DNA from 2 places in the Paraburkholderia dioscoreae genome. Region 2 is predicted to be linked to the other one. Evidence: riboswitches for the same ligand, from Rfam matches in the RefSeq annotation. Region 2 holds a riboswitch; the other holds the start of a gene.

Region 1 (5,413 bases), 890 kb from region 2:
AGCAACCCGCGCCGGTACAACTGGTGTTCGCGCTGCAACGCGTGAAGACAGTGGCCGGGCGGCATCCGGAGTGGAAGCGCCAGGAACCGTTCCGCTCGATCCTCAAGGGCAATCTCAGGAATGTGGCGGCAGGCGGCGACGCCGGCTCTTTGCGGGTGCTGGCCGCGGCGCACGCGGGCATGACGAGCGAGCAGTTCGCCGCGCTCGTGCACGAATGGTTCGACTCCGCGAGCGACCCGCGCTTTAACCGGCCTTATGCCGATCTCGCGTATCAGCCCATGCTCGAATTGCTCGCCTGCCTGCGCGCGAACGGCTTCAAAACCTATCTGGTGACGGGCGGCGACGTCGAGTTCGTTCGCGAGGTGGCGCAGCGCATGTATGGCATTCCGCCTGAGCAGGTGATCGGCAGCGCCGTCAAGTACCGTTACAGCCAGACCAATGGCGCGATTTCGCTGACACGCCTCGCGCAAGTCGACACGCTGGTCGATGGCGCGGCCAAACCGCTTGCCATCGACCACGTGATCGGCAGGCGTCCGGTGATCGCGTTCGGCAACGCGGACGGCGACGCGCCGATGCTCGAATGGACCTCGGCGGGCGACGGCCCGCGCCTTGCCGCGCTCGTGCATCATACGGACGCGGAACGCGAATATCAGTATGACCGCGCGTCGAAGAGCGGCAAGCTCGACAAAGCTCTGGACGAGGCCGCTGCAAAAGGCTGGCTCGTCGTCGACATGAAGGACGACTGGAAGACGGTGTTCAAACCGGCCAACGCGACAACGTCGGCAGCGCAGGACGCAACGGTCAAGTGAGCGTGAAGCGCAGAAGGCCTGCCGGTGCGCAACCTTCCGCGATTGTTCCACTTGCGGTCAGGTGGCTCGTTGAGCGGCGCGTCTAGCGAGTCAGCGTAATGACCAGATAGGTCGCATACAGCACGCCGCAAACCAGCAACGCCCACACCGGCACACCGCGTTCGCGCACATTGATCCGCAACCATGCTGCGGCGGCGAGCGTGATCACGATGCCGGTCACTACCTCGATGCGCGGCATCCACGGCGTCAGCAGAATGCCGATCGCGGGCAGCAAGGTGCCCTGGAACACCATCGCGCCGGTGATGTTGCCGAACGCCAGCGTGTCTTTGCCCCGGCGAATCCACAGAATGCTGTTGACCTTCTCCGGCAGCTCAGTGGCGATCGGTATGATCAGCAGCGAGAGCAGCAGCGGCGAGATACCGAGCGCCTGCGACACGCCGCGCACACCGTGGATGAAGCCCTCCGCACCCCACACCAGCAGCGCGACGGCGAGCGCTAGTTGCGCCACGATGGTCACGAGGTTGGTCGGCACGCCGAGACGCGAGATCAGCATCTTGCCCGGTGCTTCGGTGCCGTGACCGGCCTCGACCAACTCGTTTGATGCGCGGAAGGTCATCACCACATACGTGATGTACACGCCGACCAGCGCTGCGCTGAAGAGGGCGCGCACGAGCATCTGCTCGTGCGGCACGTACATTGCCGCAGCGGCCAGCACGAACGCGCACAGAAAGTAGTTGAGGTCGCGCGTAAAGCCCCTGCGTTCCGGCGCGACCCAGCCGCTCGCGCCGCGCGAACCGAGGATCGCGAGTGTCATGAGGAAGGTGGAGAGCGTGGAGAGCATCAGCGGCGCGCCGAGAATTGCGCCGACGCCGATCTCCTGGTTGACCGCGCTATCGGTCGTACCGCTGGCGATCGCCAGCAGCGGCACGAGGGTCTCGGGCAAAGCGGTGCCGACCGCTGCGAATAGCGAACCTGTCACGCCCTCCGAAATTTTGAGGCGTTCGCCCAGGTGTTCGAGCGCGTTGGTGAAGAGTTCGGCCGCCACCAGAATGACGACCAGCATGACAGCGAGTTCGAGCAGGAGACCGGTCATAGGCGGCTCCCCGCAAGCACGGAGGGGCGGCGGCGCGGCAGACGGCGAGCGGGAGAAACTGGCGGGGCACAACGATGTATCACGAGGCAACTCCGCGGTCGGACGTAGATGACAAACCAATGACGCACCGCCGCCCGTCCGACCAGAACGAGGCAGTGCGTCAATGGTCTCGCCAAACCGACACGGTCGAACGCGCCATGACCTACGAGGCCAAGTATGTTGACGCGTTCTCCTTCAAAGGATGAAGGAAGGCTACTCCCCAGTGACCGGGCGATTCTAACGGCAGGGGACGCTTTCAACAACCTTGGTAGGGGGAAAAGAGCGGCGGGGTGGCGGGGGCCTTGGTAACTCCCCGCGTAGCCGCTAATCAGGCAGATCAATTGAAGTGATACTGCAGACCGATTGTGAAACTGTTATTTGTTCTTTTGGTGCCGTCGTGATTGCTGGTGTCGGTTGTCCATTCGCCTATGGCGCTTATGTGTCTGGCAAATTTATATTCGATGCCCAGGCCCCAATGGAAACGCGTGTCTGGATCGTCGCCGGTGAATCCAATGCGGACATAAGGCAATATCTGATTGAACGGCATGCCGAATTTTGCATCGATTCCGCCGTCCTTATAGGTTGTCGAGCCGTGATGCAAATCGGCAAAGGCCTCGGCGCCCACTATGAACCGGTCGATGTCGAAATTATATCCGGCCGTGAAACCTGGGAAAACCGTAGTGTGCGATGCTTTGCTGATGACACCGGAAGCATTGGAACTATTCACACCTACCTTGAAGCCCAGGTATGGGCCGGCAAACTGGCTTGCGCTCGAGAGAGGCTGCACTGATTGCGCGTGCGCGAGGTTGGACAGCATCATGATAGATGCAGTTAAAATCAATCGGATTGTTTTGTACATGACCTGCAAATAAAACACTGGCGTGCGAATGGTTTCGCGAAAGCCCTTTTATTAAGTGGGGAAGCGATTGCTGAAATACCGCCCCGGGAATTCCACGCGTCGTGAGATTTGCATGGTGCACGCATGCTAATTAAGGGGACAGACTAGGGCAATTGGAAATTTCTGCAGATAAACGTTTACACGTCTGATTCTGAATTGATGGACGGAAATTTACAGATGTTTTTGGATAGTTCTGTTGGGCTGGGGGGTCGTGGAGTGACGGCGGGGGGCATGTCTGCGGGCTCTGGGATGGAGTACGGCGCTTGGGTGGACATCACAAGGCTGGGAAAATAAAGGGATTCGGCGCACACAGCGCAAGCCTTAGATTAAGGTCGACTCTTTTTTATGCCCGGCTGGGATCGAAAAAACCGGCTGAAGGCGTGCCAGATAAGGCATTAAAGGCGCCCACCACCAGCCAGTGGGTCCAGCCGATGATGGCGAAAGCAGGACCGCAGTTAGCCGCAATTCGGGGGGAGCTGGAACAGGTGAAGCCGCTGAAAGCCTTACGGCTATTGGTGCGCCCGGCTGGGATCGAACCAGCAACCCCTGCCTTCGGAGGGCAGTACTCTATCCATTGAGCTACGGGCGCTTCACCACGAAAGCGCGGCAACCAGAACGGATGCGACGCAAAGCGAGAGACCGAAAGGATACCCGGTTTCGGCCGTACCGTCCACCGGACGGCCTGAATGGCAGCACCCAGCGCCTTCCGGCCGCTCCTCGCGATGCGGGTAAACGCCTGCTGAACACCCCGCCGCGCCCCTCGCCGCCGTCGAAATCTTGCGTCTATAATCGTCCGTGGCTGATTAAAGAACAAGAAATTGCCGTCACGCTGTACCGCTCACATACCCACGGAGACGAGACAAGCATGAGCGAAGCACCACACGGAGCCCCGATCAAAACCCCAGCACAGCTCATCGCCGCGATCATCGCCGGGTTTGCTGTTCCGATCGTCATCATCGTGCTGCTGGCCGTCTACGTCGATAACTCGACGCGCACCGGCGCCGGCACCGACTCTCTCTCCGAAGCCGAGGTCACCGCCCGCATCAAGCCGTTCGCCCAGGTCGACATTCGCGACGCCAATGCGCCGCGCATCTACAAGACCGGCGAAGAAGTCTACAAGGCCGTTTGCTCCGCGTGTCACGCGTCGGGTGCAGCAGGCGCGCCGAAATTCACCAATACCGCCGACTGGGCGCCGCGTATCGCGCAAGGCTTCGACACGCTGCTGCACACGGCGCTCGCCGGCAAGGGGGCAATGCCGCCGCGCGGCGGCACCAGCCCAGACGATTACAGCGACTTCGAAATCGCTCGCGCGGTCGCCTACATGGCGAACAATTCCGGCGCGAGCTTCCCTGAACCGGCTGAGCCGGCTGCGGGTGCCGCAGCGGCATCCGGCGCAGCAGCAGCCGCACCGGCCGGCGGGTCGGACGCGGGCGCGGCCCAGGCCGCCGCGGCAATGGCCGCGATGGCCAGCGTGCCGCAAGCGGCAGCACCGGCAGCCGGCGGCACGCAAAGCGCGGATGCCTCGCAAGCCGGCAAGGCGCTGTATCAGCAAGTCTGCCAGGCCTGTCACGCTGCCGGCGTGCTGAACGCACCGAAGTTCGGCGACAAGGACGCCTGGGCGCCGCGTCTGAAAGACCCCATCGACACGGTCTATAACTACGCGCTGCATGGCAAGGGCGCGATGCCCCCGAAGGGCGGCTCGAATGCCTCGGACGCGGACGTAAAGGCTGCCGTCGACTACATGGTCAGCGCGGTGAAGTAAGACGAGGCGTGGCCTGCGCCACGTCGCAAAAAAATCCCTGCCCGTGGAAACGCGGTGCAGGGATTTTTTCTTATCGGCTGCAGGTGGGCGCGGGAGCCAGATCAGCGGCTTCACCGCTCACGCCGTCGAACCCATACGTTTCGCCGGAGCAGCTCAGCGGCCTCAGCACTCGCTCACGGCTTCTGCAACAGCGCCTTCAAACTCGCAAGCCGGTCTTTCGGCGACATCGGCGCTTCTTCGGGCGTCGGCGGCGGAGCGTCGTCGAGCAGCATTTCGGGAATGAAGCGCGACGGCTCGCACACCACCGTTTCGCGCGCGCGCTTGCGCTTCTTGCACCAGTTCAGATGCAAACTGCGCTGCGCACGCGTGATCGCCACATACATCAGGCGGCGCTCTTCTTCGATGCGCGCGTCGTCGATCGGCTCGTCGTCGGGACCGCCGCGATGCGGCATGATGCCTTCTTCGACGCCAACCAGAAACACGTGCGGATACTCGAGCCCCTTCGACGCGTGCACCGTCGAGAGCCGCACCGCGTCGGGATCTTCCTCGCGGCCTTCGAGCATCGACATCAGCGCGACGGTCTGGATCAGACCCAGCAGACTTTTGCCGGTGTCGCCGAGACCGTCGGCAGTGTCGTAGCCGGTGGCTTCGTCGGCCGCGGCGCCCGTCGGCTCAGCCTTGGTGCCTTTGCGCTTCAACCACTCCATGAACTCCAGCACGTTTTGCCACTTGGACTGCGCCTGACGTTCGTCGAACGCGTCGTACAGGTAGGCTTCGTAGTGGATGGCGTCCATCAGTTCGTCGAGCAGCGT
Region 2 (5,413 bases):
ACGACAGCGCGAGATTCTTCAGCGCGCGATGACCGGACGCTTCAGGCGTGGCTTCGTACGCCCCCGGCGTGCGATGCTGCTCGTACACGTTGAGCCAGTCGCCCCTGAGCGCATTGGCAAGACGCTTGCGCACGAACTGCCGCGCGGCGTGCACGGCCGCCGGATTCGATTCGGCCATCTGCTCGGCCAGATACGCTTCCGAAGGAAGCATCAACGCGAGTTCGCGGAACGCAGGCGAGAGCGTTTCGTCGGTCAGCACGCGTGCGAACGCGGCGACCACGGAATCGTCGAGCTGCAGCGGCACACCCGTGGCGGCGCGCCCGGCGAGCGTGAGCAGCTCGCGGGTGGCGAGCCGTTGGCCGGCTTCCCAGCGGTTGAACGGGTCGCGGTCGTGGGCAAGCAGGAATGCCAGCTGTTCCGCCGAATAGTCGTATTCGACGATCACCGGCGCCGAGAAATTGCGCAGCAGCGAAGGCAACGGCTCTTGCGCCACGTTGACGAACGTGAAGGTCTGTTCGGTCTGCGTGAATTCGAGCACGCGCGTGGTCGCCTTGCCGGCCTGCGCTTCGCCTTCCAGTTGCAGCGGCAGGTCGCGACCGTCCTTGCCGATCAAGCCGATCGCAAACGGAATCAGCAGCGGACCCTTTTGCGTTTCGCGCGCGGCCGGTGCGGCTTCGCCATAGCCTTGCGTGAGCGTCACGCTGTAGCGTTGCTGCGCGGCGTCGTACTGCGTGCGCACGGACACCCGCGGCGTGCCGGCCTGGCTATACCAGCGCTCGAATTGCGCAAGATCGCGGCCGTTCGCGTCGGCGAGCGCATGACGGAAATCGTCGCAGGTCACGGCCTGGCCGTCGTGGCGCTTGAAGTACAGGTCCATGCCCTTGCGGAAGCCGTCGCGGCCGAACAGCGTCTGATACATCCGCACGACTTCCGAGCCTTTCTCGTAGACGGTCATCGTGTAGAAGTTGTTGATCTCGACGTAGCTTTCCGGGCGCACAGGATGCGCCATCGGACCCGCGTCTTCGGCGAACTGCATCTGGCGCAGCACGCGCACGTCCTCGATGCGCTTGGTGGCGCGCGCGGCTTCGTCGGTCGCGCCGCCGGCCATGTCGGCCGAGAACTCCTGATCGCGGAATACCGTCAGGCCTTCTTTCAGGCTCAACTGGAACCAGTCGCGGCACGTCACGCGATTGCCGGTCCAGTTGTGGAAATACTCGTGGCCGACCACGGCCTCGATGTTCGCGAAGTCGGTGTCGGTTGCCGTTTCGGGATTCGCCAGCACGTACTTCGTGTTGAAGATGTTGAGCCCCTTGTTCTCCATCGCGCCCATGTTGAAGTCGCTTACGGCGACGATCATGAAGCGGTCCAGATCGAGTTCGAGCCCGAAGCGTTCCTCGTCCCAGCGGATCGAATGAATCAGCGAGTCCATTGCGTGACGGGTCTTGTCCAGGTCGTGCGGCTCGACCCACACCTGCAGCAGCTTTTCCTTGCCCGAGCCGCTCTTTACGCGTTCTTCCAGCGCGACCAGCTTGCCGGCGACCAGCGCGAACAGGTAGCTCGGCTTGCGGAACGGATCCTCCCAGCGCGCGAAGTGGCGGCCGTCAGGCAAATCGCCTTCTTCGAGCAGGTTGCCGTTCGACAGCAGCACCGGATAATCCGCCTTGCTGGCGCGCAGCGTGACCGTGAAGGTCGCCATCACGTCCGGGCGGTCGAGGAAGTAAGTGATGCGGCGAAAGCCCTCGGCCTCGCACTGCGTGAAGAAGTTGCCGCCCGACACGTAGAGACCCGACAGCGTGGTGTTCGCAGCCGGATTACAGATGCTCGTGAGCGTCAGTTCGAACTGATCCGGCACGTTGTCGAGCAGCAGGCCGTGGTCGTGCGCGTGAGCATTGGCGAACGGCTGGCCGTCGACCTCGGCGCCCACGAACTCCAACTGTTCGCCCATCAGTTCCAGATGCGCGGCACGCGCGGCTTCCGGATTGCGGCGCACGCGCATCGTGTTGCGGACAACCGTGCGTTCAGGAACCAGATCGAACTCCAGCGCGACGGTGTCGATCAGAAAGGCGGGCGGCGCGTAGTCGGCGCGGCGAATCACATTGGGCGTTGCGGTATCGGCCATGGCGTTCTGTAGTGTTGGAACTCGAGTCGGCGCGCGCGCTTCTGACGCACGAGCCGGGCATGTCGAACCATTGTACAAAGCCTCGGCGAATCGTGCGGGGCGAACTTTTTACCGAATTTGCCAGTCAGCGTATTATCGGGCGCCCGCCTGGTACAAAAGCCTGCACGCCGGCCGGGCCGGTCATGACGGACAATACAGAGACATTGAGAGGCTTCACGAGGTAGACCATGAAAATCGATCGATGGACCCGCCGCGCCACGCTGCTGCTAGCCGGGCTGGCGGTGCTGCTTTCCGGCTGTACGACCTACGTCACCACGCAGGTCACGGCCTTCTCAGACTGGAGCGGTAGCGACGCCACCCGCACCTATGCGTTCACGCGGGCGGCGGACCAGCAGAGCAATCTCGAGCTCAGCACCTACGAGCGTTTTGTCGCGAACGAACTCGCCACGCATTCTTTCCGCCAGGTCGACAACGCGCGGGCACGCTATCTGGTCGGACTCTCGTACGGAATCCGTTCGGACATGGTGACGGTCTCGGAGCCGGTGTATTACAACCCGTGGCCGGCGCCATATTGGGGCTGGGGCCGGCCGTTCGATCCGTGGGGGCCGTGGGGTGGCTTCCCCGCCACGTACGTGAACCAGAGCTATCCTATCTTCACGCATCTGTTGGGCATACGGATCACCGAGCGGGCAACCGGCAAGGAGGTCTACAACGTGACGGCGCGCAATTCGGGCGGCGAATCGTCGCTGGTCCGGGCCATGCCGTATCTGGCGCGTAGCGCGCTGGCTGATTTCCCGCTCGGTAACGGCGTGGTCCACACCGTGAAGATTCCGGTCGACAAGAACGGCGGGGCATCGAACGAAATAGCCGCTACCGGCGCCGCGCCTGCCGCTGCGCCGGCACCGGCCTCCGGTGCGAAAGTCGTTCAGTAGGTCACGCGCGACTGGCGGCGCGCTCTAACGCGCTCGCCGGCAGCAAAGAAGACGAGCGGCCCGGCAATCATTCTTGCCGGGCCGCCTGTTTTGCTGATACCGGATCGAGCCCGAAGAAGCACCACGGCGCTCGAATCAATCGCCGCGCGAGCGACCCGCAAGCGAGCCGCGCCGCGCACGGCGGCCAGATGCTGACCACGCGCTGCCTGAGTGCTGAGTGACTCAGCGGACCCGGCCGCTAATTCCTTGCCGTGGCGCCTTGCGCTACCCGCCCGATCTGCTGGCCGACATTCGCCTAAACGCCCACACCGAACAGCGCCATCGTCCCGAGAATGACAAACATCACCGCCGCGATGCCATGCACGAGCTTGGTCGGCAGTCGATGAGCGAAACGGTCGCCGAGCAGGATCGCAGGCACATTGGCGATCATCATGCCGAGCGTGGTGCCCGCCACCACGCCGAAGAAATCGTGGAAACGCGCGGCGAGGGCCACCGTGGCGATCTGCGTCTTGTCGCCCATTTCCGCGAGAAAGAACGTCACCACGGTCGCGCCGAATACGCCGAAGTGCGTGCGGCTGGTATTGGCCTCTTCGTCGTCGAGTTTGTCTGGAACGAGAATCCACAGCCCCATGCCGATGAACGATGCCGCCAATGCCCAACGCATGATGGTCGGCGTGAGCAGCGAGCCGAGCCACGCGCCGAGCGCGCCCGCGCAGGCGTGATTCACGAGCGTGGCGGCGAGCACGCCCAGAATGATCGGCAGCGGCTTGCGGTAGCGGGCCGCGAGGACGAGCGAAAGCAATTGCGTCTTGTCGCCGATCTCGGCGAGCGCGACCGCTCCGGTCGAAATGAGAAAAGCGTGATCCACGGTGTGTTGATTCCCCGGGCCGAGATATGAACGAGCGACGACCCACGACACCGCCGGGCCCTGTTGCGGCGGTGTGTGGATCATCGGTCTCGCCAGGCCAGAGGCTGCGGCTGCCATGGCCGTACAGGCCAAGTCTGTTGACAGGCGCCCCCGCGAACCACACGTGCGACGCACCCGATGACAGCGGTGCGGACGTGCCGCGAGGCGGCTACTCCCCAATGAGGGACGGAGTATAACAGGCGTGGCCGCGCCTGATAATGGATTGCGTCAGCCGCACGCGCCGTTGCATTGCCCGGACTGTGGATTTGACGCGGGCTATGCGCCGGCCATTTGGAAACCAGGGCGAAGACGGAGCCGAAACTAGCCAATCTGAAACACTTTTTAAGAAAGTTAAATGAAAGTATGGGCGGATGACGACGAAATGCTTGTATGTCCGTATCGACTGCAAGCCCCGCCGCCAGTGGTTTTGCGTTTGTGCGTGTAGCGGGAAATCGCGTCGGAGGTGCGAGTGACGGCTTTTTCGCCGAACGTCGCATGAGAGATACGGATACAGATGGATACGTCTTTTGTGGCTGATTTATCCCAGAATATTCAGTATGATTCCCGGCGACCACAGGGAGCCCGAGGCAATTCTCCAGACAAACTGGCGAGGGTGCCTAAATAATCGGGGCCAAGTGCCGTTAATTGGCTGAACCCTATATAAGATAAGAAGATTGGATCGACCCCGGCTGGAGATTGCCGGTCCGCGCGGCGCGTACACGCTGTGACGGTGCCGTATTCCGTCAGGCGCTTCAGCCTCCTCGCTTCTACGCGCGAACACCGATATGCCCGATCTGCACTGGACCATTCCGGTCGCTCGCTGGTCTAGCTGGCCTGCTGCCGCATCTGCCGCCTCCGATATTGGCTTCATCGAGCCGATCGTGCGGCGTCGTCTGAGCACTCTGTCGCGAGTGGCGCTCAAGGTTGCGCACGATTGTGTCGCCGCGGACGCGGCGCGGGTCGTGTTCGCTTCGCGCCACGGGGAACTGCGGCGCACCACGGATATCTTGCGTGCCATCAGCGCGGGCGAGCCGGTGTCGCCGACCGCCTTCAGCCTGTCCGTGCTCAATGCGATGACCGGCGTGTTCGGCATTGCGCGCGGCGACCGGTCGGCGGCGAGCGCGATTTCCGCCGGCGCCGAAACGCTCGGCTACGCGCTGCTGGAAGCGCACGCGCAATATGCCACGCAGCAGGATTCGCCGTTGCTGCTGGTCTACGCCGACGAACCGGCCGACGCCGCGTACGGCACGATCGAAGACGAAGTGCCGGGTGGCGCGATCGCGATCCTGCTCGATAGCGAAACGGCGACGGCCGAACTGGTGTGCATGGTCTGCCGCGCGGGTGCGCGGGAGCCCGCGTCGGCGCATGAAGCCAGCGCGAACCAGCCCGCCGGCGGGCACCGCGCCGGCTTGCCCAGCTTCTTCGCGACCCAGAGCCAGGCGCTGCAGCACTGCC

What was found. A riboswitch is a leader RNA that binds a small molecule or an ion and turns the genes downstream of it on or off. The one in region 2 is predicted to bind manganese.
Region 1: it holds a riboswitch for manganese, as region 2 does, so the genes downstream of both, PDMSB3_RS19740 (sodium:calcium antiporter) here and PDMSB3_RS15510 (TMEM165/GDT1 family protein) in region 2, are expected to answer to the same signal.

The regions. Positions count from the first base shown of each region.
Region 1 is NZ_LR699553.1:4,345,587-4,350,999, forward strand. Features, by position in the region: gene PDMSB3_RS19735 (HAD family hydrolase) at 1-809, shown strand, start outside; gene PDMSB3_RS19740 (sodium:calcium antiporter) at 892-1,902, opposite strand; yybP-ykoY riboswitch at 1,994-2,175, opposite strand; gene PDMSB3_RS19745 (outer membrane protein) at 2,279-2,761, opposite strand; tRNA gene PDMSB3_RS19750 (tRNA-Arg) at 3,353-3,428, opposite strand; gene PDMSB3_RS19755 (c-type cytochrome) at 3,705-4,601, shown strand; gene PDMSB3_RS19760 (UvrD-helicase domain-containing protein) at 4,775-5,413, opposite strand, start outside.
Region 2 is NZ_LR699553.1:3,460,006-3,465,418, reverse strand. Features, by position in the region: gene pepN (aminopeptidase N) at 1-2,119, opposite strand, end outside; gene PDMSB3_RS15515 (DUF4136 domain-containing protein) at 2,347-3,051, shown strand; gene PDMSB3_RS15510 (TMEM165/GDT1 family protein) at 3,347-3,919, opposite strand; yybP-ykoY riboswitch at 3,931-4,148, opposite strand; gene PDMSB3_RS15505 (beta-ketoacyl synthase chain length factor) at 4,744-5,413, shown strand, end outside.